DNA from 3 places in the Virgibacillus dokdonensis genome. Region 1 is predicted to be linked to each of the others. Evidence: riboswitches for the same ligand, from Rfam matches in the RefSeq annotation. Region 1 holds a riboswitch; each other region holds the start of a gene.
The links. A riboswitch is a leader RNA that binds a small molecule or an ion and turns the genes downstream of it on or off. The one in region 1 is predicted to bind thiamine pyrophosphate.
Positions count from the first base shown of each region.

Region 2: it holds a riboswitch for thiamine pyrophosphate, as region 1 does, so the genes downstream of both, B2C77_RS03495 (IS4 family transposase) here and tenA (thiaminase II) in region 1, are expected to answer to the same signal.
Region 3: it holds a riboswitch for thiamine pyrophosphate, as region 1 does, so the genes downstream of both, tenA (thiaminase II) here and tenA (thiaminase II) in region 1, are expected to answer to the same signal.

Region 1 is NZ_LT745763.1:3,095,858-3,104,225, forward strand. Features, by position in the region: gene B2C77_RS16075 (BglG family transcription antiterminator) at 1-68, opposite strand, end outside; gene B2C77_RS16080 (GNAT family N-acetyltransferase) at 367-834, opposite strand; gene B2C77_RS16085 (HAD family hydrolase) at 867-1,511, opposite strand; partial or broken gene B2C77_RS16090 (DUF6434 domain-containing protein) at 1,546-2,114, opposite strand; TPP riboswitch at 2,457-2,551, shown strand; gene tenA (thiaminase II) at 2,681-3,373, shown strand; gene B2C77_RS16100 (hypothetical protein) at 3,824-4,483, shown strand; gene B2C77_RS16105 (cysteine hydrolase family protein) at 4,807-5,361, opposite strand; gene B2C77_RS16110 (hypothetical protein) at 5,817-6,299, opposite strand; gene fba (class II fructose-1,6-bisphosphate aldolase) at 6,705-7,574, opposite strand; gene iolD (3D-(3,5/4)-trihydroxycyclohexane-1,2-dione acylhydrolase (decyclizing)) at 7,629-8,368, opposite strand, start outside.
Region 2 is NZ_LT745763.1:374,055-382,422, reverse strand. Features, by position in the region: gene B2C77_RS03510 (TAXI family TRAP transporter solute-binding subunit) at 1-785, opposite strand, end outside; gene B2C77_RS03505 (response regulator) at 1,207-1,737, opposite strand; gene B2C77_RS21310 (response regulator) at 1,707-1,919, opposite strand; gene lhgO (L-2-hydroxyglutarate dehydrogenase) at 2,007-3,194, opposite strand; TPP riboswitch at 3,569-3,671, shown strand; gene B2C77_RS03495 (IS4 family transposase) at 3,908-5,137, shown strand; gene B2C77_RS03490 (YkoF family thiamine/hydroxymethylpyrimidine-binding protein) at 5,668-6,285, shown strand; gene B2C77_RS03485 (ECF transporter S component) at 6,278-6,859, shown strand; gene B2C77_RS03480 (ABC transporter ATP-binding protein) at 6,856-8,368, shown strand, end outside.
Region 3 is NZ_LT745762.1:291,418-299,785, reverse strand. Features, by position in the region: gene opp4A (oligopeptide ABC transporter substrate-binding protein) at 1-1,514, shown strand, start outside; gene opp4B (oligopeptide ABC transporter permease) at 1,547-2,512, shown strand; gene opp4C (oligopeptide ABC transporter permease) at 2,530-3,432, shown strand; gene B2C77_RS01750 (copper homeostasis protein CutC) at 3,488-4,174, opposite strand; TPP riboswitch at 4,328-4,427, shown strand; gene tenA (thiaminase II) at 4,596-5,291, shown strand; gene B2C77_RS01740 (response regulator transcription factor) at 5,631-6,284, shown strand; gene B2C77_RS01735 (sensor histidine kinase) at 6,286-7,731, shown strand; gene B2C77_RS01730 (hypothetical protein) at 7,728-8,368, shown strand, end outside.

The DNA.
Region 1 (8,368 bases):
AATTCATTGCATCCCACACTTTCTTTCAGTATTAGGTATTTAATAAATCTTCTTTTAACGCCTTCCATCCTTTCACCTCCTTTCCTCTAACAAAAGCGTACCATAAGAAATAAGTCTATTTTCGACAATCTATCACAAAACAATTAAAGCGCTTTCGCTTCTTTTGTGATGAACCTCGTTTTCTTTTCGTTATATTTCCATTCATATAGTCACTGAAATACAAAAACAGTCTAAATATATTCTTAGAAAAACTTGGCTTATCGCCAAGCCTTATGGCGAAAGGCGTAGTTTTTCTTATACTATGAACCTTTACACTTTTATACTTTCCTATAGGGAAATTAAAACAGCGTCAACAAGGCAATCTTACTAAGCCTCGTTAACGCTGTTTCTCTTCAATATCCATTTTATCCTATCATCTACTTCTTTTGTTTTGCGCATCCCTACTTTTTCCAGCACGCTTATGGATGGCAAATTTGTAACCAAGCATTCTGCATGAATTTGCTCTACAGAAGCGAAAGCAAAGGCCCAATCTATAAGCGCTCCAACAGTTTCTGTCGCATATCCTTGATTACGAGCATCATCCATGATTCCATACCCAATTTCTACCGATCGTTCTATACCCGGTTTTCCTTTAAATCCAGCATTACCAATTAAAAGTGTATTCTCTTTATTACAAATCAACCACGGTCCCCAGCCCAATTGACTTTGATCTTCTTGCAACTTTTCTATGTGTTGATAGATATGGTTACCAACACTTTGTTCTCGTTCTAAAACCATGTTTACGTTTTCCTCTGTACAAGGAACTAATAAAAGTCGTTTCGTTTCAATTTTCATGATTCCCTCCAATAACAACAAAAGGAGCTAAATTACGAATATACAAGTTGCATGACTTCATCTATTAGATGATCAGGTTTTTCTTCCGTCAATTGTTCTCTTTTATGACTCCCCCAAGTCACTCCACATGATGAAATAGCAGCAGCTTTAGCCATTTGTAAGTCATATATAGCATCTCCTACCATAACCGTCTCTTCCTTTTTTAAATGATACTGTTCAACGATGTTTAAAATACCGTCAGGATGCGGTTTATAATGAGATACTTTGTCTGATCCTATAATATCATGAAAATAAGTACCTATGTTTAAACTTTGTAGATTCCGTTTTAGTACATCTGTCTTTTTACTTGATAAAACAAATAACAATTTTTCCTCTAAAACCATTTTATGTAACACTTCTGGTATATTCTTAAAAACGGTTAGTAAATCGCTTTCTAACTGTTTATACTGTTCACGGAAAGTTTGCAATAAAAGCTTATACTCATCTTTCAATAACTCTCGATCTGCCATTTTTTTAAAAGATGTTTCAATTGGGATTCCCATATAGTGTTCGATAGTATCCGCAGACGGTATATGTAGTCGTAACGCTTTAAAAGCATTCTGTGTTGCTAATACACTGCATTGCTTTGAATCTGCCAAGGTTCCATCAAAATCAAATATAATATTTTTATAGTTCAATTTGTACACCCCCCTCTTCATCCATAAACCTCAGTTATTTGTTTGCCGTATATTTGTTACTCCCTGGACGTTGCTTTATGTTGTTCCAAGCTTTAATTGCATCTTCCCTACTTTTTCCTTTATTAGCCGGATCTGCAAAAAGTCACGAATAAATTGATTATATTCAAATTGTGGAGCAATCGTTTTCTTGTATGACGGATCTTTCTTTCATTCGCCCTCCTCATACCACGCTTGAACAACATCATGATACGTGTTACCGACATTTTCTTTAAAATAGTTTTGAATATACGTAGAGAAGTGAAAATTCGGGATAATTGTTTTAAAAAAAGCCCGCACATGCTGACTACAACGATGATTTTCCGTAATTACAGTATCTAAGCTTAATTCGTCTTTTGTTTTTGCTTTTTTAGTACCGCTTCTTTTTCGGATTGGCTTTTTTACCTCACCTGTACGCAAGAAAGTTTCAATGCGGTCTGTAAGTTCTAATTTCGATCCCGAAGTACGAATGCCATTTTGCTTACAAAATAATTGTAACTCTTCTTTTAACCAATAGTAGTCTTTGAAAGTTTGTACATGAATATCTTTCGTTAATGCTGGTCTCAATTTTCCATCTCCTAACGATTACATCTATTATAGAACATTCGTTGCTTTATATCCACCCGCTATAACAAATACAATTAGTATTAGAACAAAGACTCGGGGCGCCCGTTTAGCAACGTAGCGAGTGGAGCGAATCAACTGAAGTTTTAGAAATCACGGTGAGGCACGAACCCATGATGACTTATCGTAGGGCGGATTCATGAAGTCGCCTAGTTGCTGGGCGATGGAGCGGGACGTGGCTCATTCGGTTATTTGGTTATCCCATAGCATCAAATTTTTATACTTTCTTATCTCTTGAAAAATAAAGTTGACTTTGTATGACACTATGATATGCTTCAAGTATAGTATTTCTACTAGGGGAGCCCCACTGGCGGCTGAGACAACGACCCTTAGAACCTGATCTGGTTTGTACCAGCGGAGGGAAGTGGAAAACTACTTAACAGCGTTACCTGTTTCATTTTTATATGTATGGACAAAAAGTCCTTTTACACAGATAGGTTGCGTGTATTAAGTATATCCCTTTCTTCCTCGAGCAATGAAAACATGTATGTATGAGGAGGAATTTTTTTATGTCATTTACAGACACATTACGAGAAGTAACCGCAAAGAGTTGGGAGCAAAGTGTAAAACATCCATTTGTAAAAGGGATTGCCAAAGGTGATTTATCCCTAGACATTTTCAAGTATTATATTTTACAAGACATTTATTACTTGAAGCACTATGGAAAAGTCCATGCCTTGGCAGCTACATTAGCTGAAGATTTTCAAGTAACAGCTATGCTAGCTGACAAAGCAAAAGGAACTGCACAAGCAGAGCTAACCGTTCATAAACAGCATGCAGAAATCTTAAACATCACAGATACAGATTGGGATCATTTCAAACCAGCCCCAACTGCTTACGCCTATACATCACACTTATATCGCGCTGTAGCATCTGGAAGCCTAGGTCAAGCTATTGCAGCCATGTTGCCTTGTTATTGGTTATACGCAGATATCGGAAAAACGTACGAAAATGCAAAACCAACCGAAAAAATCTATCAAAATTGGATTGCTACCTATGCAAGTGACTGGTTTCAAGATTCAACCAATGAACAGATTCATTTGCTTAATCAAATTGCATCCGAATCTACGGAGAAGCAAAAAGAAAAGATGAAAGAGCAATTTATCATTGCTAAAGAATACGAGCTTGCCTTCTGGGAGATGTCCTATATAAAGGAAAATTGGTTCTCTGACAGACATTGGCATGAGCTTTCGATGGCTTAAATAAATACAAAATCAGTGAGAGAAACCTATCTTTCACTGATTTTTTAATGTATAGAATTATTCCTCTTCTCCAGAAAATCTGTAAGTTCCAGGTTAATGATTATTTTTTATCATCATGAACATATAGAAAAATTGAACTACAATGGACACAACGAAATTTTTTCTGCATAATAACGATATATCCTAATTTTCAACTTACTACAACATGGATATAGAACAGATAATAATTGTTTATAGCTAGGAATGAATTCACTCTATATCCAGTCAAAACTATATTCTAGCCGAAAATAATTATCTAACATTTATTAATTTTGAAGGAGCGTTAATATGAACACTCTCCCCCTTTTATTAAGAAAACTTGTTACTTCTTACATACTAACTATCTTTATTGCTATCTACTTTGCAATCTTTTATCTATTCCCAATAGAATCAGCTTCCTATTATTTAGAAGTGGACTTTTTAGGGTGGACTTTCATTTATAGCATTTATATTTTTCCTGTACTGCTTTTATATGGAAGTCCTATTTCAATTATAGTAGAGCTCATTCATAAAAAAGGCATCTTTAAAAATAGATGGCTTTACATTCTATTACATAGTTTATTTGGAGGATTTTTCGGTATTATTGTGGTGACTCTTGACTCTTTTCTTTTTAATTGGTTATTCATTTTATTTGGCGCATTTCTGGCATTATTATACGCTGTGATTGATCGCATTCTCTATATAAAAATAAAAAGCAAAAAAGCAATTTGGATTAGTCTATCGTTTCCAGTTATTATATTAGCATTCATGTGGGGTGGTTTTCAATTTGCATCAGAGCCTCTCCCTCCATTTACTGCAGAAGATGCTATAAAATTTGCCTCAGAAGGAGATGAAATGCTAGCAAAATTCCCACAAAAAGAAGGTATTTCTAAAGTGAAAATTGACGGATACCATATAATTCAAGAAACAAAAGCTGAAATTATTGATGATGATACTTATATCCTATATTTTTTTGAAACATGGAGTAAAAATAGTGAAAGCGATTCATTTTCTGTTTCCTATAAGATAGACCGTAATTCTTCAACTTTGCACAACTCAGATTGGAACTATAGCCGTCCATTTGAATATTAAGTCTATCTAGTTTGGTAAATTTAAAGCGTTGGAAAACAGATTTTTTCTAAGAGGACAATAGATAAAGTGAACCTCAATGAGTGGTTTTCTCATCCCCCACTGATGTTAGTACCGCAAGGGTATCACCTAAAGGCAACTGAACGAATCGGGGATTTGGGTGCTGTTATCTCCCACTTAGACTTGATCAACTCACATCTCCAATTTTTGAAGTGGGAGGCTTACAGCACCTTATACCCGGATAAAAACCCTGGCTGCACCATTTTCTAAATTATTTGAGATAAACGAAAGGATTGCATAATTGCACCTTGTAATGAAATACTTTTTTATAAACTGTTAATTAGTTGCTCCGTTGTCCGTATCGTGGCAAATTCACCATGCAATGTAGCCAGAGATACATTATGTATAGTTTCTGCATCATAATATCTATTATTTTGATCTTTCAATCCAAATGCTGCAGTAGCATCTGAAATCAGATATGTATCAAACCCTAAATTACCACTCATTCTTGCAGTCGTTGATACACAATGCGGTGTAGTCAATCCCGTAATTACAACGGTTGATACTTCATTTGCTTTTAATTGTTCTTCTAAGTTAGTACCAATAAAACTACTGTTTACTTTTTTTGTAATGATAACTTCCCCCTCGATTGGTTCAACTATTTCTTTGATAGCAAAGCCTTTATTCGCCATATGAAATACGGAATGAGGATTATCAGACGTGTGTTGTATGTGAATTACTATCCACTTCTTTTCTCTCCATAATTGTAGTATTTTTCTCATATTATCTTCTGCATCTTGATTATTTCTCTCGCCCCATTTTTTATCATCAAAAGCCTTTTGTACATCGACCAAAAGTAAAGCTTTTTTCTTTTCACACATAAATTTCTCTCCTCCTAATGTTTTATCTACCATTTTTATTCTTATTTTAAATAAAAATTTTACATATTTTACAAAAAAAGATAATTAAAACGACTAGGTAGTGTAGCTACTTTTGAATATCTTCTTGTACATCATTAGGACAATTAAACTGTCGGTTGGGTTTCTATTATTCATTGTACTTCCCCTTCCTTATCTACTTTTAGCCTAATATAATTATTTCAAAATTGCTATCTTTTTTGTAAAAATCTAGGCAGAGTACCTTTATTGCCATAGATGGATCCCTTTATGGTTTAATTTGCAATATCCCCCACCGGCATTCTCCTAACTTATACTTATTGAATACAATAATAAAAACACCCAACAGTTAGTTTAATATCACGCTAACTTCAGGGTGTCCTCATCTATATTGTTACTTTATCATGTAAGAATTCAAGCAAAAGTAAAATGAAATGAACCTATGCACATTCCTTTAAAATACAAATTCCATATTGCTTTAGTTCCTTATGGATCACAGGACTATCAGCTATACCTTGACAATAACTGTATTCTAAGAAAACGGCATACATACTGTTCCATGCAGCCTCTAATTCGGTAAGTAAATCCTTTTGTTCCGTAGTAGTTAACGCTGCTTGTAATTGCTTGAAAATGTCATCAGCATGATCTTCTTCTTTTTTTAAATTTGAGTTTGTTAAAGCATTACGGTAGGCAACTTGGTGAATGCGCTCAACAAAAACGATGTTATTAAATGCCTTTCGTAATATATGCTGCTTAGCATCTTCTGTTTCTTTTTCGTCCGTAAACATATATCCTTCTTGTTCATCACACAGCATTTCTTCTGTTTGCTTCACGTGAAAGAAATTATACATGTCGTTCCATTCATTTACCGAATTAAAACAACCCGATGTTTCTTGAAAAACAGTCAAAGTGCTCGCTTTCATATTGCATCCCTCCATCAAAGTTAAGTTACCTTATTCCTGGCACATGCCTTCTACCGTCATAGATTTTGCATAATTCCAAAAATTATTCATTTGAAAAGTAATTTAGAGAATTATACAATATTTCACCTCACTATAATTAAATTTTCAAAATTAATCTGTACAATTATACTAACATATGTTCGTTTTTTTGCACAGTTAAACCTCTTAAGATATGAAAGCTTTTTTACCTATACCCACCTTCGTTCATAGGTGGATTTGTTCATCCTTTCATCAACAATTTCTTGATTAACGCCATAAAATAACCGCAGAAAGTCACAAAAGCAAATTCGACTTCCTACGGTTACTATGATGTTTCAAGTTTAGTTAACTATAAGTTAAACACAAAACAAGCATCAACGATTACTTCTATTCTACTTTTTTCATTGCTTTATTACTTGAACCAAATTCTTGGATTTTTTCATGTACTGTTTCCTTCATTGCCTGTTTACTTAACTCCAATAATTTCTTTGGCTCATATACTTCTGGATTTTCTACTAAACTTTGTTGTAGTGCTTCTCTCCAAGCTATATTCATTTCAGTATTAATATTAATCTTAGCATGCCCCAAGCGTATTGATTTTTGCAGTTGGTCTAACGGTATTCCACTTGCTCCATGTAAGACAAGTGGGATTTCAACTTCTTTAGATATTTCAGCCATCTGCTTAAATCCTAGCTTTGGTTCACCAACATACTTCCCATGTACAGAACCTAGTGCAGCGGCAAGCGCATCGACTCTTGTTTTCTCCACAAGCTCTACACATTCTCGTAAATTGGCATAACAAATATTGCCTATTAGACCATCTTCATAACCACCAACCGTACCAATTTCTGCTTCAACGGATACACCATTTACATGTGCATAGTCTACTACTTGCTTCGTATTTTTAATATTCTCAGCAACTGGAAAATGGCTACCATCGTACATCACAGAGCTATATCCAGCGTCAATCGCTTCAAAACATCTTTCTACACTTTGCCCATGATCCAAATGTAATACAACCGGAACAGTAATTTGTTGAACTTCCATTAGATTACGAACCATATCAGAAATTAGTTTGAAACCACCAAGATAATCCACCAATCTATCCGAAGAAGCAATAATAACAGGAGCCTTTGCCTCTTGAGCTGCTTCTAATATAGCTTGTGGCCAAATAAGACCATTTATGTTAAAATGTCCTACAGCATATCCTGCTTGTTTAGCTTGAGGAAGTATATCATTTAATGTTACTAATGCCATGTTCATTTCTCCTATTTAATTTTACAAAGCTTTCTCTTTTACTTTATTTATTCCTTAATACCCTTTCGCCTGCTTCATTGCTTCTTGCTTATTTTGAAATGCCTTATTTATACTTTCCTTTTTAGAAACTTCAGATAAACCGACATTCCACCAACTTCCCTCATAGCCATCTGACATTGTTTTTGGAAGAACTTTAATTTCAATTAATGTAGAATTTGGTTGTTTTTTCGCATCTTCAATAGCTAGTCTCAATTCATCAAGATTACTTATTTTATAGGTCTTAGCGCCGTAACCCTCTGCTACTTTTGCATAGTCTATGTTTAAAATTGTACCAGCTGCTGTTCTAAATTCTGTTCCTTGGTTTGCGCACCCGTTACCCATTTGTAGATTATTAATACAACCAAATCCAGAGTTATCAAATAGAATAATATTAATTTTTTTATTGTATTGAATAGCTGTAACAAGTTCCGAATGTAGCATTAAGAAACTCCCATCACCAACAAAGGCATACACTTCTTTATCTGGTTCGGCTAGACGTGCTCCTAATGCACCAGCAATTTCATACCCCATACAAGAGTAACCATATTCCAAGTGATACGTATTAGGAACGACCGGATTCCATAATCTTTGCATATCTCCTGGTAATGAACCAGCCGCCGAAACAACAATGGCGTCTTCATTAAGCGATTCATTTAATGCAACAAATACTTCTGTTTGCGTTAGTTCTGTCTGTAAAACATTTGCGTATTCGTTTAACTTTTCTTGTGAAAAATGTCCGTCTATTTCAGGAACAA
Region 2 (8,368 bases), 2.7 Mb from region 1:
ACCGTTGTCACTTCCTCCGCTAGATTGTACATCGTCTCATCATTCGCTGGGATCGTAAACGATTTATAAAACGGATACTTTTCCATCAAAGTATTTGCTATATCTGCTTTTATTTCTACAAACACCACATCATTTTGTTGCATTAAATCTGTAATATTACTATTCGGGATACCAGAAGTGAAAAACGCTGCATCTAAATTTCCATTTTTCATTTCCTGTACACTATCAGCGTAACCTGTATGTGTAACTTTAGAAAGATTATCATAGGATAACCCCAGTACTTCTAGTACCTTCTGTGCGCTTTGTTCCACACCAGATCCTACTTTACCAACACCAACACGTTTCCCTTCCAAATCTTCCACATTCTCAATCCCGCTATCAGTAGTAGCAACAATTTGAACAACATTTTGATACATACCCGCCAGTGCTTGCACATCTACAGAGTTTCCATCAAATTGACCTGTTCCCTCTATTGCATCAAACCCAACATCGCTCATGATAATGCTCATTTGATTCAATCCATTCTGCATATTTTGAACGTTAGCAACAGAGGCACCTGTAGATTCAACAGTTACATTATTTACAAATTCACTTTCTTCAAAAACTGGCTTCAAAGCACCTCCTATCGGATAATAGGTTCCGGATGTGCCACCTGTTCCAAAAACAATTGCTTGTGCCTCTCCATTGCTAGCCGCTGAATGATTATTTGCTTTATCACCTCCACTACAAGCTGCTAAATAAAACAGCCCTATAATGACCATAATAAGGAATATATATTTCTGCATAACTCCTCTCCCCCTCCATTGTTATGGTTCAAATGATAACGCTTCCAAGTAAAATGATAAATATTTTGAACATAATGTACGTTTTGGACATTTTGTTCAAAATATTTACTCCTAATTACACTGAACAAAGGCGCAAGAACCCGTTTAGAAACGTAGCGACTGGAACAAATCAACTAAAGTTTTAGGAAGCCTGGCACTAAAACAGGGATATGCCGACGCCCTAAGGCAAGCCGTTTTTAGTCGGCCTTCCTATTTAGCACGAACCGCTGGTGACTGATCGTAGGGCGATTTTGTGAAGTCGCCTAGTTGCTGGGTGCTGGAGCCGGACGTCGCTATTCCGCTAAATCGGTACCCAACAATAAATTTTATACTTTCTTATTCTTTTAAAAAAAGAGGGTGAAACCTATAATTATATGATGGATTAAGAGCTGTTTTTATTCACTTTACGCATGAGCTGATAACGATTTACAGGTCTGCCTACAGTTCCATACTGTAAGACAATTTCAACTGCACCCCCTTTTTCTAAATAATCTAAATACCTTCTTGCGGTAACTCGGGAAATTCCTATACAGGAAGCTGCTTCATCAGCTGAAATAGAACTATTTTTGCGTTCTAATAAGTTGGTAATTTGCTGTAATGTTTGCTTATTCAATCCTTTTGGAAGCGCATTCGCTTTATGGTTTGCTTCTGACCGCTTATTGATCCACAAGTCAATCATTTCTTGGTCAACTCTATCGTTGCCATAGAAATGAAAATGATAATCTCGATACTTGTTTAATGCCTCTACTAAACGACTATACTTAAATGGCTTTATAAGATAATCAAACGCCCCATGCTGCATCATATTGCGAACCATTTCCCTATCTTCTGCAGCAGAGATGACAATTACTTCCACATTTATATTGTGATGTCGAAGCGCCTTTATCGTTTGAATTCCATCTTGTTCAGGCATATAAATATCGAGTAATATAGATTGGGCTGATAGATTTGACAATGCTCGACACCTGTTTTTCCATCTCTTGCAGTAGCGACAACGATGAAATCGTTTACTTTTTCTACCATCTTTTTGTTTACTTCCTGCACCATGGGATCATCTTCAATGATAACAACTTTTACCTCTGTATTTTTACACATTCGTATCCCCCTCTCTTCGGACTTGATCCCGAATTCGGCCCCTTGTGATAAAATTGTAAAATGAAGCTTTCCTATAGCGAAAAAAACTTATGATAATGATGCCCGTTCAGCTATCATCCTACCAATCTCTAGCGAAGCTGTTGCAGCGGGCGAAGGTGCATTGCAAACGTGGAGCACATTTTTTCCGGGTATAATAAAAAAGTCATCAAGTAGTGTTCCATCTCGAAGCATAGCTTGTGCGCGTACACCAGATGGAGCTTTTATCACATCTTCTGTTTGGATTTCTGGAATAAAACGCTGCAAACTTTTTACAAATAATGCTTTATACAAAGAACGCGACATTTCCATTGCGCCCACCTTTATATTTGCCTTTGCTAATCGCCAAAATCCTGGAAATAACAAAGTAGCTAGTGCTTCTTTCCTATCTATGTCCCACTTATTGTATCCTTCTTTTTTAAGACTCCATACTGCATTAGGACCTGCATGCACTTCACCATGAATTCCTCTCGTCAAATGTACGCCTAAAAATGGATACTTTGGGTCTGGTACTGGATAGACCAAATTTTTTACTACATAATGTTTCGTTGCTTTTAATGTAAAATACTCCCCACGAAAAGGGATAATCTTTACATCCGCTAAAATACCCGACTGTTTAACCAATTGGTCGCTATGCAATCCCGCACAATTGATAACCTTTCTAGCGATCAAAGATTGATGATTCGTATCTATCGTTACTTCAAATCCTTTCTCATTCATTTGATGTGCTTGTGTATTTAAAAACAACTCAACTCCTTGGTTTGCGAGTAACTCTACTAATTTATAAGCCACCTGTTGATAATCCACAATACCTGTTGTCGGTATATACAATCCTCCTTCTGCTTGAACATATGGCTCATGATCAATAACTTCCTCTCTTTGTAATTTTGTTATTTGTAAACCATTTTTACAACCTCGGTGATACAGTTGATCCATAAACGGTAGTTCTCGCTTTCTTGTAGCTACAATGATTTTGCCACAAACTTCATGCTCCACCTCATATTTTTGACAAAATGCAATCATAGAATTTCTACCCCTCACCGCTAATTGGGCCTTTAAGCTACCAGGTTTATAATAAATACCACTATGAATGACCCCACTGTTTCTCCCTGTTTGATGAGCTGCCCATGCTTCTTCTTTCTCCAATACGGCAATGGATGAATGCGGATGCTTTGTTTTCAGCTGCCATGCAGTTGCTAAACCTACAATACCTCCACCAATAATAATGTAATCATACATGCACGAATTCCCCTTTCCTTCCTTCAGTTAGGTCTCTCCAATCTGTATATTCAACATATTATCTTAATTAAATAATTATTTCGAATTAAACGAGTTTTTAAACTGAACTTAACAACTTGAAATAAAGCTAAAGCACAAACAACTGTGCAATTTCACAATCAACATATATTTTTCGAATCTCCATATACTATTTAGTATGAAATGGACCGAATAACCTTTTCGAAAACAAATTTAAACAAAAGCATATATACTGCTATTTTCGATAGGGAAATGGTATTTACTGTGCAATTTAGTTATAAGCTTCAAACGAATTGGTTGTGAACTTTGACGTTCTATACTATAATTCACTATAACAAACTATAAAACCGCATAACTATTTGCACTAGGGGAGCTATTTTAGATGGCTGAGAGGATAATTTCTGACCCTTATTACCCGATCTGGATAATACTAGCGTGGGGAAGTGCAGTCAAAACCAGAGAGTACAACATACATAGTCTATTTGGTAAAGACTGCCTTCTTCACGAAAGCAGTCTTTTTTGTGGTCTAGGAAATTATCACTAGCGTTGCATAAATTTTTTATAAAGTAGTCAAGAAAAAACACCTTGTGTCAATACTAAGAATAATAGGAATTATCAATACAAAAACGCATAAAAAAACCTTATAATAAGGGAATGGTAGTCCTGTCCAAATCCCAAATTATAAGGAGTCTTTCATGGACAATCATACCATAAAAATGGTATTCAAGGAATACATTCATCCATTAGATACAAAAGTTATTCAAAAAATGATTGATATAGAAGGGGTAGACAAGTATGTGAAAAAGCTAGATACCATTGCCTATATTCGCTTATTTATTTACGCACAACTTAAAAAATCAGAAAATCTTGCAGTAATCAGTCAGTCTGTTTCACGCAAAAAAACGGTGCAGCGATTAGTAGGTATAGACAGTATCAGTAAGTCACAACTCTCGCGTAAGAATAGACAAATCCCACATGAAATACCAGAAGCTATTCTTCGTCATCTCATTCAAAAGGTACAGTATACACTAGGACCTGTGAAAGCAGGAAAGGCATTGCTTCAGCTGCATTTGATTGATTCATCGACTATTTCCATGTGTCTTAGTGGCTATGAATGGGCTGATTTTCGAGAAACAAAAGCCGGGATTAAAATGCACACTTCAATTAGGTTGTGCAATGATACGCTCTCGCTAGATAAGATGATTCTAACGCCAGCCCGACCAGCGGATGAGACACAGCTGGATGAATTAATTGTTTATCAGTTAGATGTGCTTCATGTATTCGATCGCGGGTACTTCAACTTTGCGAAGTTCGATGCCTATTCGGAAAAAGGAATAAAATTTGCAACGCGTATCAAAGCCAATACAGTGGTACACGTCGTGGAAGAGTTACTCGTGGATCCATCTTCTCCCATCACACGCCATGCCATGGTGACAATCGGAAACATGAAACATCCATTACAATTGATAGAGACAACAGATAGTAATGGCAAGCCTATTCGGATTGTGTGTAACGACGCCAAGCGCAGTGCGCAAGAAATCAGCGATATCTACCGAAACCGCTGGAAAATAGAGTTGTTTTTCAAATGGATCAAGCAACACTTGGTCATTACAACATTATATGGTAAGAGTGAAAATGCCGTTTATAATCAAGTCTATCTTGCAATGATTACCTTTTGCCTGATCATCCTAATGAAAAATAAAATAGGTTTCAAAGGAACCTTGCTGGAAATGTTGCGTTGGATAAAGGATGGTTACGATCAATCCATGGCAACCTTTATTTTGAAAGTGCGTAAAGAACCAGAGCGAGAGTCCAGTGGACGACGAAGGTGGGACAATGAGCGAATTTTTGCAGAGACCCTAGCACAATATGAGACAGGAGACGTGTTACACTTAGATGATTTAACATACGATCCATTCGTTTAAAAGTATATACTATTCAAAAAATGGATGAAGGGCTACCTCTCATGCCTGTTGTCTTTTTTTCATTGTGTACAAATAACATATATCAGAAAATTCTGTTACCTATGTCTCAAATGGAAAATTAACGCTTGACTTGAAGCATTACTTTTTATGCAACGCTAGTGGGAAATTATAAAATTTTGCAGCTGTGGATAAACTAACTAAGTTATTTAGCCACGTCCGGCTCCAGCGCCCAGCAACTAGGCGACTTCACGAAATCGCCTTACGATAAGTCATCATCGGTTCGTTCTAAATAGGAAGGCCGACTAAAGACGGGCTTGCCGGAGGGCGCCGACATACTCCTGTTGCAGGAGCATGATTCCTAAAACTTTCGTTGATTCGTTCCACTCGCTACGTTGCTAATCGGGCGCCCCGAGCCTTTGTTCTATGTGAAAACTTGTTTATAAAAGTTCAAAACGAGTTCCTTTGCTCTTGTAGCACAATTTCATCGCGGTACATTTATAAAACTATGATTCATAGAAGGAGGAAGAAAATTGAATAATCCATTTCATACTTGCCACAACAGTAGAATAGCTGGCTGTGATTTTGCCATTTATCCGATGACAGATCATTTTGTGGATGTTATTACAACAGCATTAAAAGAAGTAGACACATCTAAAGTTTGGGTGAAAACAACGGACATAGGCACATGTGTGAGAGGGAAAATCACCCATGTATTTGATGTCACAAAGGCTTTATTTCTTCATGCCACACAAACAGGTTACCATGTCGTATTTAGTGGTACCTATTCTATCGGTTGTCCGGGAGATTCTGATGGGGATGTATTTTTAGCTGAAGATGATCGACGATTAAACGAAGCAGAGAGCAATAAGATCAAACAAGAGGTAGCCGGAAAGTTTTCTCTCTATCCATTAGGTGGCGGCGACTATATGAATCTCATTTACGACCAAATTGAAGCCATGAAAAAGCAAAACATCCGCGTATCCTCCATTCATTACGCCACACGATTAGATGGAGATGGTAAGGATGTATTTAATGGCTTGGAACAAGTCTTTGTCAACATGGAACATAGTGGGTCTTCTCACACCGTTATGACGACGACAATATCAGCTAACAGTCCTTCTAAAAAGGATGTGAACAGCGATGACTAACTGGCGTTTAAAAGAAATTATTGTTATGGCTGTTTTATCGGTCGTATTTGGGATTGTCTATTTAGCTTTCCTCCCAGTAGGAAAGCTACTTGTATCATTTATGGGCCCCATTGGTTATGACTTTATTTTTGGGATTTGGTTTATCGTATCCATTATTGCGGCCTATATATTACGTAAACCAGGAGCGGCTTTTCTATCCGAAACAATTGCCGCTACGGTTGAAATGCTCTTAGGCAATGCGATGGGGCCAATAATTATTATTACTGGAATTATCCAAGGGCTTGGTGCAGAGACTGCTTTTGCTGCGACAAGATATAAACGCTATTCCTTATGGGTATTAATGCTTGCAGGAGTTGGGGCAGCAATTTTTAGTTTTGTTTGGGGCTATTTTCGTGGCGGATATGCTGCTTTAAGCACACCTTATGTGATTAGCATGCTCATCGTTAGAATGATCAGTGGCGCGATTATTTCCGGTGTACTTGGAAAAGCAATTAGTGACTCACTAGCTAAGACAGGTGTATTATCTAGTTTTGCCCTTGGAAAGAAAATAGATAAAGCGAGGTCCGTATCATGATTCAAGTGCGCGAACTCACACTTTGGTTTAACGAGCATGAACACCCTACTATCAACAAGCTATCCTTTGATTTGCGTTCTGGCGAAACGATGCTTCTACTCGGACCAAGCGGCAGTGGAAAAAGCACACTAACTTGTTGCTTAAACGGGATTTACCCTCGCGAACTTGATGGGGAAATAGCAGGAGATATCCATATCTTTGGGACTTCGATTCAAGATACGAAACCTGGAGAAATGAGTAAACATGTCGGTGTCGTCTTCCAAGATCCTGAAAGTCAATTTTGTATGTTGACGGTAGAAGATGAGATCGCTTTTGGATTGGAGAACATCGACACACCGAAAGATAAAATCGCCACAAAGATAGACGAAGTATTGCAGATGGTAGGCTTAACCGCTTATAAAGAAGCAAACATTCATTCTCTATCTGGAGGACAAAAGCAAAAGCTCGCGCTAGCGTGTATCCTAGCACTTGAACCCGACTTTATAATTTTAGACGAGCCAAGTGCTAATTTAGATCCACTAGCAAAACAGGCATTCATTCAAACGATGAAACATATTCAGGAAGATAAAAAAATTGGGCTCATTGTTATTGAGCATCAATTGGACGGGTGGGTCTCTTTCATAGAGAGAACCTTTATTTTATCCAAAGCAGGACATGGTATATTTGATGGTTCTTTAACAGAAGCGATTACAAAACATGCGGACCTTTTTCAATTAGAAGGCATTGCACTTCCGTCCATTACGGAACTCGCATTACAAGCGTGTCACAATAATCAAGCAGTTTTTTCAAAAATCCCTTTCACATACGAAGATTTTACAACGCATATGTCCTATTTGGATCAAACGTTTTTAGAAACGACTGCCAAAAAAAGTTGCGCATTGGAACCTATCATAGAAGTTCACAACGTAAAGCTTTCGAAAAAGAAACAAAAAATTCTACGTGACATTACTTTCTCTTGGGCAGGCCCATCCTTTATTGCGGTTACAGGGGCAAATGGAAGCGGGAAAACATCACTCACTCGTTTGTTAGCAGGGATAGAGTTCCCTTCAGCAGGAAATATATATGTAAACAATCGGTCCATTGATCAATGGAAGCAAAAAGAATTACAGCAACAAATTGGCTACGTATTTCAAAATCCCGAACACCAATTTATCACAGACCGTGTTTTTGATGAAATTGCATATACGTTACGTTTAAGAGCATATCCTGAAGCAACAGTTCAAGAAAAAGTGCATCAAACATTAGCAAGTTGTCAGCTACAAGGGATGGAAAATAGACATCCCTATACACTAAGCCAAGGGCAAAAACGTCGTCTAAGTGTTGCTACCATGATCGTAGATGAGCAAAACATTTTATTTTTAGATGAGCCAACATTTGGACAAGATGCTGCATCTACACGTGAACTGATGCATTTATTAGCAGCCCGCTATAAAAATGGGACGACCATTATCATGGTTACGCATGATATGGACCTTGTCGACAAATATGCCAATCGGGTTGTCGTATTAA
Region 3 (8,368 bases), on a different contig from region 1:
ATGACAAAATTTTAAGGTTTGTAACGGATAGCTTAGTCGATACGAATGATGAATTACAACCTGAACCTGGTATGGCGGATTTTGAGGTAGACGAAGATAATAATACCGTCACTTTCACGCTAAAAGATGGTATTACATGGCATGACGGGGAGCCACTGACTACCGAGGACATTGCCTATTCCTATGAAGTTATTGCTCACAAAGATTACGAGGGAATGCGCTACACAAATGTCAATATGATTGAAGGTGCAGAAGCATATAACAAAGGAGAAGCAGACAGCATTTCCGGCATTGAAATTGTTGATGAAAAAACAATCGTATTAACGTTAACAGACGTTGCGCCAAATACAATTACAAATCTATGGACCTATCCAATGCCAAAGCACCATTATGATGGGATAGAAGTAGCTGATTTACCAGAATCAGACGCTGTACGTAAAAACCCAATTGGTACTGGACCATTCAAGGTAACAAACGTTGTACCAGGTGAAATGGTAGAAATGGAAAAGTATGCAGATTATTGGCAAGGGGAACCATACTTGGATGGCGTCGTTTATAAAGTTATTGATGCTTCCGTAGCAACTGGATCCCTTAAGAATGGAGAGATCGATATTATGCAAGCTCCAAGTAGCCAATACCCGGAAATAAAAGAATTAGATAACGTAGAAGCAATTGAGGAACCAGCACTGGGCTTTAACTATATCGGCTTTAAATTGGGGCATTGGGATGCTGAAGAAGGCGTTAACGTAATGGATAATAAGAAGTTCCAAAACAAACAACTTCGTAAAGCAATGGCTTATGCAATCGACGTGCAAGGAATTCTCGATTCCTTTTCCAATGGTCTTGGTGAGGTAATTGGAGCACCAGTACCTCCTGTCAGCTGGGCATATGCGGATCAAGCAGAACTAGAAGATTACAGTTATGACCCTGAAAAAGCGAAAGAACTATTAGATGAAGCTGGTTACGTGGATACTAATGAGGATGGTTGGCGTGAGAACCCAGACGGAGAAGAGTTTACAGTAAACTTCGATACGATGTCAGGTTCAGATATTTCTGAGCCACGTGCTCAATACATTTTACAGAATTGGCAAGATGTTGGAATTAATGCGAAATTAAACGGTGGTCTAAAAGAATTTAATTTATTCTATGATGTCCTGGAAAAAGATGAGGAATCGGTGGAAACATTTATGGGCGCTTGGGGGCTTGCTTCTGACCCAGATCCAACTGGTTTGTGGAAATCAGATAGCGTATCAAACTTTGCTCGTTGGGTGAATGAAGAGTCAGATGAGTTAATTGAAAAAGGACTTAGCGATGAAGCTTTTGATCAAGAATACCGTAAAGATGTATATGCTGAATGGCAAAAATTGATTAACGATGAATTGCCAAACATTTTCCTATACGCACCAGTGGACGTCTATGCAGTGAACAAACGTCTACAAAATGTTCACACCAATTCCTTTACAGCTCAGCAAGACACACATTTATGGTGGGTAACAAACGCTGATGAAGAATAGACTATAAAACTAATAAATAAGGGGAAAATAATATGCTCATATACACTTTACGAAGAATAGCCATCATGATCCCCATTATTTTCCTGGTCTCTGTAGTGGTATTTTTCCTGGCAAACCTTATGCCAGGAGATGCCCTTACAGGGAGGATTGATCCATTAAATACAGATCCAGCTTATATTGAAGAAATGCGGGAGAAGCTTGGCTATAACGATCCCATTTATGTGCAGTATTTAAACTGGATTAGTGGATTTTTTCAAGGGGATTTTGGACAATCCTTCGTGCATAAAATGCCCGCTTCAGAATTAATATTATCGCGACTGCCTAATACCATATTATTAGCCGTCGTAGCCATGATTATTACATACATAGTTTCCTTTTTAATGGGGAGATACGCAGGCCGCCATCCCTACACATTAGGCGACTATGGTGTACAAGTATTAAATTATTTAGCACTTGCCATGCCGAGTTTTGTAGCAGCCTTATTGTTTATTTACTTTGTTTCCTTTCAATTAGGATGGCTTCCAGCGACTGGAAGTATTGGTTCGGGGGTAGATCCTGGAACATGGGAATATATTATTAGTAAAGTAGAACATGCTATCTTACCGTCATTATGTCTTGGTTTATTACCCATTGCTAGCTATACGCAATTTTTACGTAATGACATGATTGAAAGTTCTCAAAAAGATTTTGTACGTATGGCACGTGCAAAAGGAACGCCAGAAAGGAAAATATATAATAAACATATTTTACGTAATTCTGTTATTCCTATCGTTACATTATTAGGATTTGATTTAGCTGGTATTATTGGCGGTTCTGTTATTATTGAAACCATTTTCACATACCCAGGGGTAGGGCAATTATTTGTAGATTCCATTAATAATCGAGATTACACCGTCGTTATGGCAGTTACAATGCTACTAACCGTAATGACACTTATCGGAAATCTACTAGCTGATATTTTCTATGCTTTAGTAGATCCTAGAATACGATTAGATTAGTGGAGGAGGTAGATTAAATGGAACCATCAACAAACCAAACCGTTCAGCTGGCCCCTCCAAAGAAGAAAAGCTTATCACAATGGGGAATTGCTCGTAAAAAGTTTGTCCGAAATATTCCTGCGATGGCAAGTCTTATTTTCCTGTTCGTTGTAACAGCATTATCGATGTCAGCTTCACTTTTATCAGACATTGATCCGAGCCGTATTAACCCAAGACTCGTTGAAGTGCCGCCTTCTGCTGAACATTGGCTTGGAGCAGATTCTGCTGGAAGAGATATTGTCACCATGCTGCTATACGGTGGGCGGACGTCACTATTAATTGGTTTTTCTTGTATGACCATTATTATAACCATTGCGACAATAATAGGAACCATTTCAGGGTATTACGGTAACATAGTAGACAGCATTCTCATGCGATTTACCGATTTCATGATGAACTTCCCATTTCTCATTTTTGTTATCGTATTACAAGCAATCTTTGTTGACAGTGGAGTGTTAGCATTAATTCTTGTTATCAGCTTGCTTAGCTGGACAGGGGCTGCAAGGGTAATTCGAAGCAAGGTAATGTCGGAAAAAGAAAATGAATATGTGTTGAGTGCTATATCCATTGGAACAAGGCCTTCTAAAGTTATGATTAAACATATATTACCTAACGTCATGTCAACGATTATCGTTCAAGCAACGCTGTTATTAGCAGCGATGATCGTGGCGGAGACAGGACTTAGTTACCTTGGATTTGGGGTTCCTGTCGGTACACCAAGCTGGGGCAATATGCTACAAGCAGCACGCGATCCTGGCACGTTTGAAAATCTGTGGTGGATTTGGCTACCACCAGGTTTATTAATTACATTAACTATTTTATCCATCAACTTTATCGGTGAAGGGTTTAAGGACGCTTTCAATCCGAAATCAAAAAAATAATGCATGAAGCGAGCCTGAGCTTGTTTAATAAGCTCAGGCTCTACCTATGTCAGATTTATTTTTGGAGTATATTTTTTATTTGTTGTATCTTGCTGCGATCCAGTTTATATGCGAATGAATCGTTCCTTCTAGCGCCAGAACCAAAGTGGAATGCATGGGGTTTCACTTGCTCGTATACATCAGCAAAGGTTGCTGGCTTTAAACCATGCCCCACCATCATATTTACATGTGTATCCGCAGCCAAATGAATCAATCGTTGTAGCTGCGGAATTGCATCAGGTGCTTTATAGTTACCTCCTGCAGTTAACACTGTCGTTATTTGCTTATATTGTGCCAAGCATGCTAACGCTTCTTCTTGGTCACGAGCAAAATCAAACGCCCGATGAAAAGTTACTTCTAAATCATCAGCCACATCTAATAGCTGTTTCAACACTTCCTCATCAACTGTTTTTTCAGCAGTCAATGCCCCTATAACGATACCGTTTGCACCCATCTTTTTAATCAGATCTATATCTTCCTTCATCGTGTCTATATCGTATTTGTTGTATACAAATGATTGACTATGCGGACGAACCATGACATTTATAGGCAGATGGACAGCTTCAACCGCTTTTTTTAGTAAACCGTAACTTGGTGTAAGCCCTATTTCTGCCATCGCAGGGCTAAGTTCAATCCGATCTGCTCCATACTGCTCTGCTTCTATCACATCCGTTAAGTTCGTAGCAATAACTTCTAAAAGCATGAACAACCCTCTCCTTTACACACAATACCCTTATCCTACCTGATGAGAGCGCCTTTTAATAGACCAAAAAGATGCAAATAACCTACTACTATCCTCACTTCCTTTGCCTAAATCTACCATCTATGCTTTAATGGCAATACATAGTGTTATTATATATCTCACTAGGGGAGCAATTTTATTGCTGAGAAAGGAAACTTGACCCTTTGAACCTGATCTAGTTTGTACTAGCGTAGGGAAGTGACAACTTGCATGAATAGTAATAATCAGGCAATCACTTCCCCATTCTATTTACATCGTAGAATGGGGATTATTATTTTCTCCAGATGCAAGTACGTCTTATCCTGAACTACAAAGGTTTGTTGTTTCCACATCTTCTCTAGCATTAAAATAATTTCAATTATCGAGAGGAGAATATAGTATTATGCAACAACTATTTACAGATCGTTTATGGAAAAAGGTAGAGCCAATTTGGAAATCCTATTTGGAGCATCCGTTTGTAAAAGGGTTAGGAGAAGGTTGGCTTGATAAGGAAAAGTTCAAGCACTGGATGAAGCAAGACTATGTTTATTTAATAGAATATTCTCGCTTGTTTGCACTAGGAAGCGCGAAAGCACATGATTTATCAACAATGACAACGTTTGCCAATTTACTTCATGGAACCTTGCATATGGAAATGGATTTACATCGTAACTATGCAAGCAAGTTTGGCATAACTGCTGATGAATTAGAAGAAACAGAAGCGGCGGCAACAACGACTGCATACACAAGTTATATGCTAAATGTGGCACAACAAGGTGGCATAGAAAATACAGTCGCCGCCGTACTCGCTTGTGCTTGGAGTTATAATTACATTGGCAAAGCATTGGCAGCCTGGCCAAACGCCTTGGAACATGAATTTTATGGCAATTGGGTACAAATGTATTCCTCCGAAGATTTTACAGCACTGGCTAACGATTGCATTGATTTAATTAATACAATTGCGGAAGATAAACCAGAACACGAGTTAACCATCTTGGAAGATATCGTTGTGAAAACGAGCTATTTTGAATATATGTTCTGGGACATGGCAGAACATCAAGCCATGTGGCCTGTCCCTGTTGCTGCCCAAAACTTATAATTCTTTGCAAATCTTTATCCGTTGAAATGACTATTAAAAGCAATAAACTAAAAAAGCAATAATTATTTTGGACCAATATCAGGCGGCATGATCTACAGATTTTTAACTTCATAAAAAACCGCCCTAAAAATGTAAAGCTCATCATTTAAAAGCTACGGCTATCACCATAAAGACTTGGTGACATGTCGTAGCTTTCTTTATTCCTTAGGTAGAACGATACAATAGCTTGCTAACAGCCTATTATAACCTATAGATTTCGAAAGGATATATATACCAGATAGATATGATACAACATTGTTACACAGATAATTTATAATGAAAGAGAGGGAGGTTTGCCCAATGGTTCGAATACTAATCGTTGAAGATGAAAAACCAATATCTGACTTAATAAAAATGAGTCTCGGAGATGCAGGATATGAATGTTTCTGTGCCTATGATGGAGAACAAGCTGCTGATATGATTGAAGCAAATCATTTTGATTTAGCAATTTTAGATATTATGCTCCCCAAAATTAATGGCTATGATTTACTAGAATATATCCAGCCTTACGATATACCAGTCATATTTTTAACTGCCAAATCAGATGTAACGGATAAAGTAAAAGGGTTAAAGCTTGGAGCGGAAGACTACCTAACGAAACCTTTTGAAATCGTAGAATTACTAGCCCGAGTGGAAACTGTTTTACGCAGATATGATAAAAACAAACAATTTATAGAATTGTTTGATATAAAAATAGATACGCTTTCCAGAGTCGTAACCAAATCAGGAAAAACTGTTAATCTAACAGCGAAAGAGTACGACTTATTATTATTATTTATCAACAATAAAAATATTGCTCTATTTCGGAGTAACATCTCTATGAAAGTATGGGGAGAAGATTTTGTCGGCGAAAGCAGGACGATTGACCTGCACGTACAACGTATGCGACAAAAGCTTGGTTTAAAGGATAAAATCGTAGCAGTCTATAAGGTGGGCTATAGACTGGAGGTATAGCATGAAGTTATTCTGGAAAATATTTTATTCCACGATGATCGTATCTGTCTCCTGCTTCAGCATTGGAAGTTATATATTAATTGACTCCGCTTTTCAAGATTCTATCAAGCGCGAAGCCACTTCTGTATTTGAGGAAAATGATATTTTAAGATACTCGCTACAAAAAGAACTACGAGAGGCTTCCGTATCGGATTTTTACTTCGCTGATGAAAAAAACAAGGAATCAATATCCAATGAAGAGCTACTCATAACCGTTGCCTCCTCCTTAACCATTTATGAATCTGGTGGAGAACTTACTTTTCGTATTAGTAACCAGGACGGACATGTCGTATACGATAATTTTAATGAAGATTTAAGTAACGATGCCGTTACACAAGTATCGAATCAATCTAAAGGCTACCAAGTAAAAAATGTTAATGGGAAATATTTTCTTCACGCTATGACACCACTGCAATTACATGAAGATTTATTCTACATTGAAAACTTTCGAGAAATATCCGATATTTTTGCGAGTAAAAATGACCAATGGACAATGTATATGTATATTACGCTGCTGATGATTGGAATAGGTGCAATCGTCATGCTAGTCACTGCATGGCTACTGACAAAACCGATCTATAAATTATCGAAAGCAACGAAACAGATTACTAAAGGAAATTTTGAAGAACGAACGAGTGTTAGCAGCTATGTTGAGGTTGAGGAATTATCCCGCAATTTTAATTTTATGGCTGAACATATTGAAGAAATGATTTCTCAGTTAAAAGAAGCCAATCAAAGACAAGAAACATTTATTGGGAGTATTAGTCATGAATTAAAAACACCACTTACTACCATGATAGGTTATGCAGATATGCTTCGCTCTAAAAAGTTAGATTCAGAACAAACATTTATGGCAGCGAATTATATTTTTCAAGAAGGAAAGCGAATTGAGGAGTTAACAATGAAATTACTCGATTTGTTGGTATTAAAAAAACGAGATATTGAAACAAAACCCATAAAAGCAACTGCCTTTTTCAGCCCCTTGCAACAGTACATGGAACCTATTTTTGAAAAAGAAAATATGGATTTTCATGTGGAAGCAGAAGAAGCTATGATACCTATTGAGCCCGATTTAATGCGAACCGTTTGTACCAATTTACTCGATAATGCAAGAAAAGCAATCGATCATGATCATGGAGAAATTATGCTCCATGGCTTTATCCACCAAAACGACTATCACATCCGTATTTGTGATAATGGAAAAGGTATTCAAACAGATGAAATGGCTAAAATTACCGACGCTTTTTATATGGTTGATAAATCAAGAGCAAGGGTACAAGGAAGTGTGGGTCTAGGACTTGCTATTTGCAGTGAGATTATCCATTTACACAAAGCTGAACTGACATTTGACAGTGAGTTTGGCGAAGGTACTTGTGTGACAGTAATGATTAAAGGTGTGAAGCGATGATGAAAAAGAATAAAATACACCTTACCAACGTTCTTTTAGCTATTATAGGGGTTAGCATCGCTTTCTTACCATTTATTTTAAAAAATGTTCAAGAGGAGCGTTTGTTGAATCATATTTTTGTATCAAATTTCCAAACAGAAGAAAAACAAGTGAATGATAATCAAACGACATCCATTGAAGAAAAGTTAAAATTAATCGTTAATCATTATGACGGAAATGAAAACATTGCCATCATTGAAAAAAGTAATGATGAGACGAAAAGAGCTGAATACCTTTCTAAGGGAATTAATGAAATCAAAGAACTGCAAAACAAAGGGTTGTTTCCACAAATTGATATGCAACCTGAATTCACGATCATTAATTCCAATATCAAAACATTTTTAAATACACAACATCCCCAGCACACAGTAACGATCTGGGAAGCTTTCTTTTCCACTAATGGTGTAGAAATAAATATATCAATGGACACCCAAACGAATAAAATCTATGAGTATCGAGTGAGCCCAAGTAATAACAAATCCTTATCTATGACTGATCATGATCAAACTACTACAAAATTAGCTAATTATTTTAATGTGAAAGTAAGTGAAAAAAAATTAATCGATAAAAGAACAGAAAAAATATATACGCTAGCGGA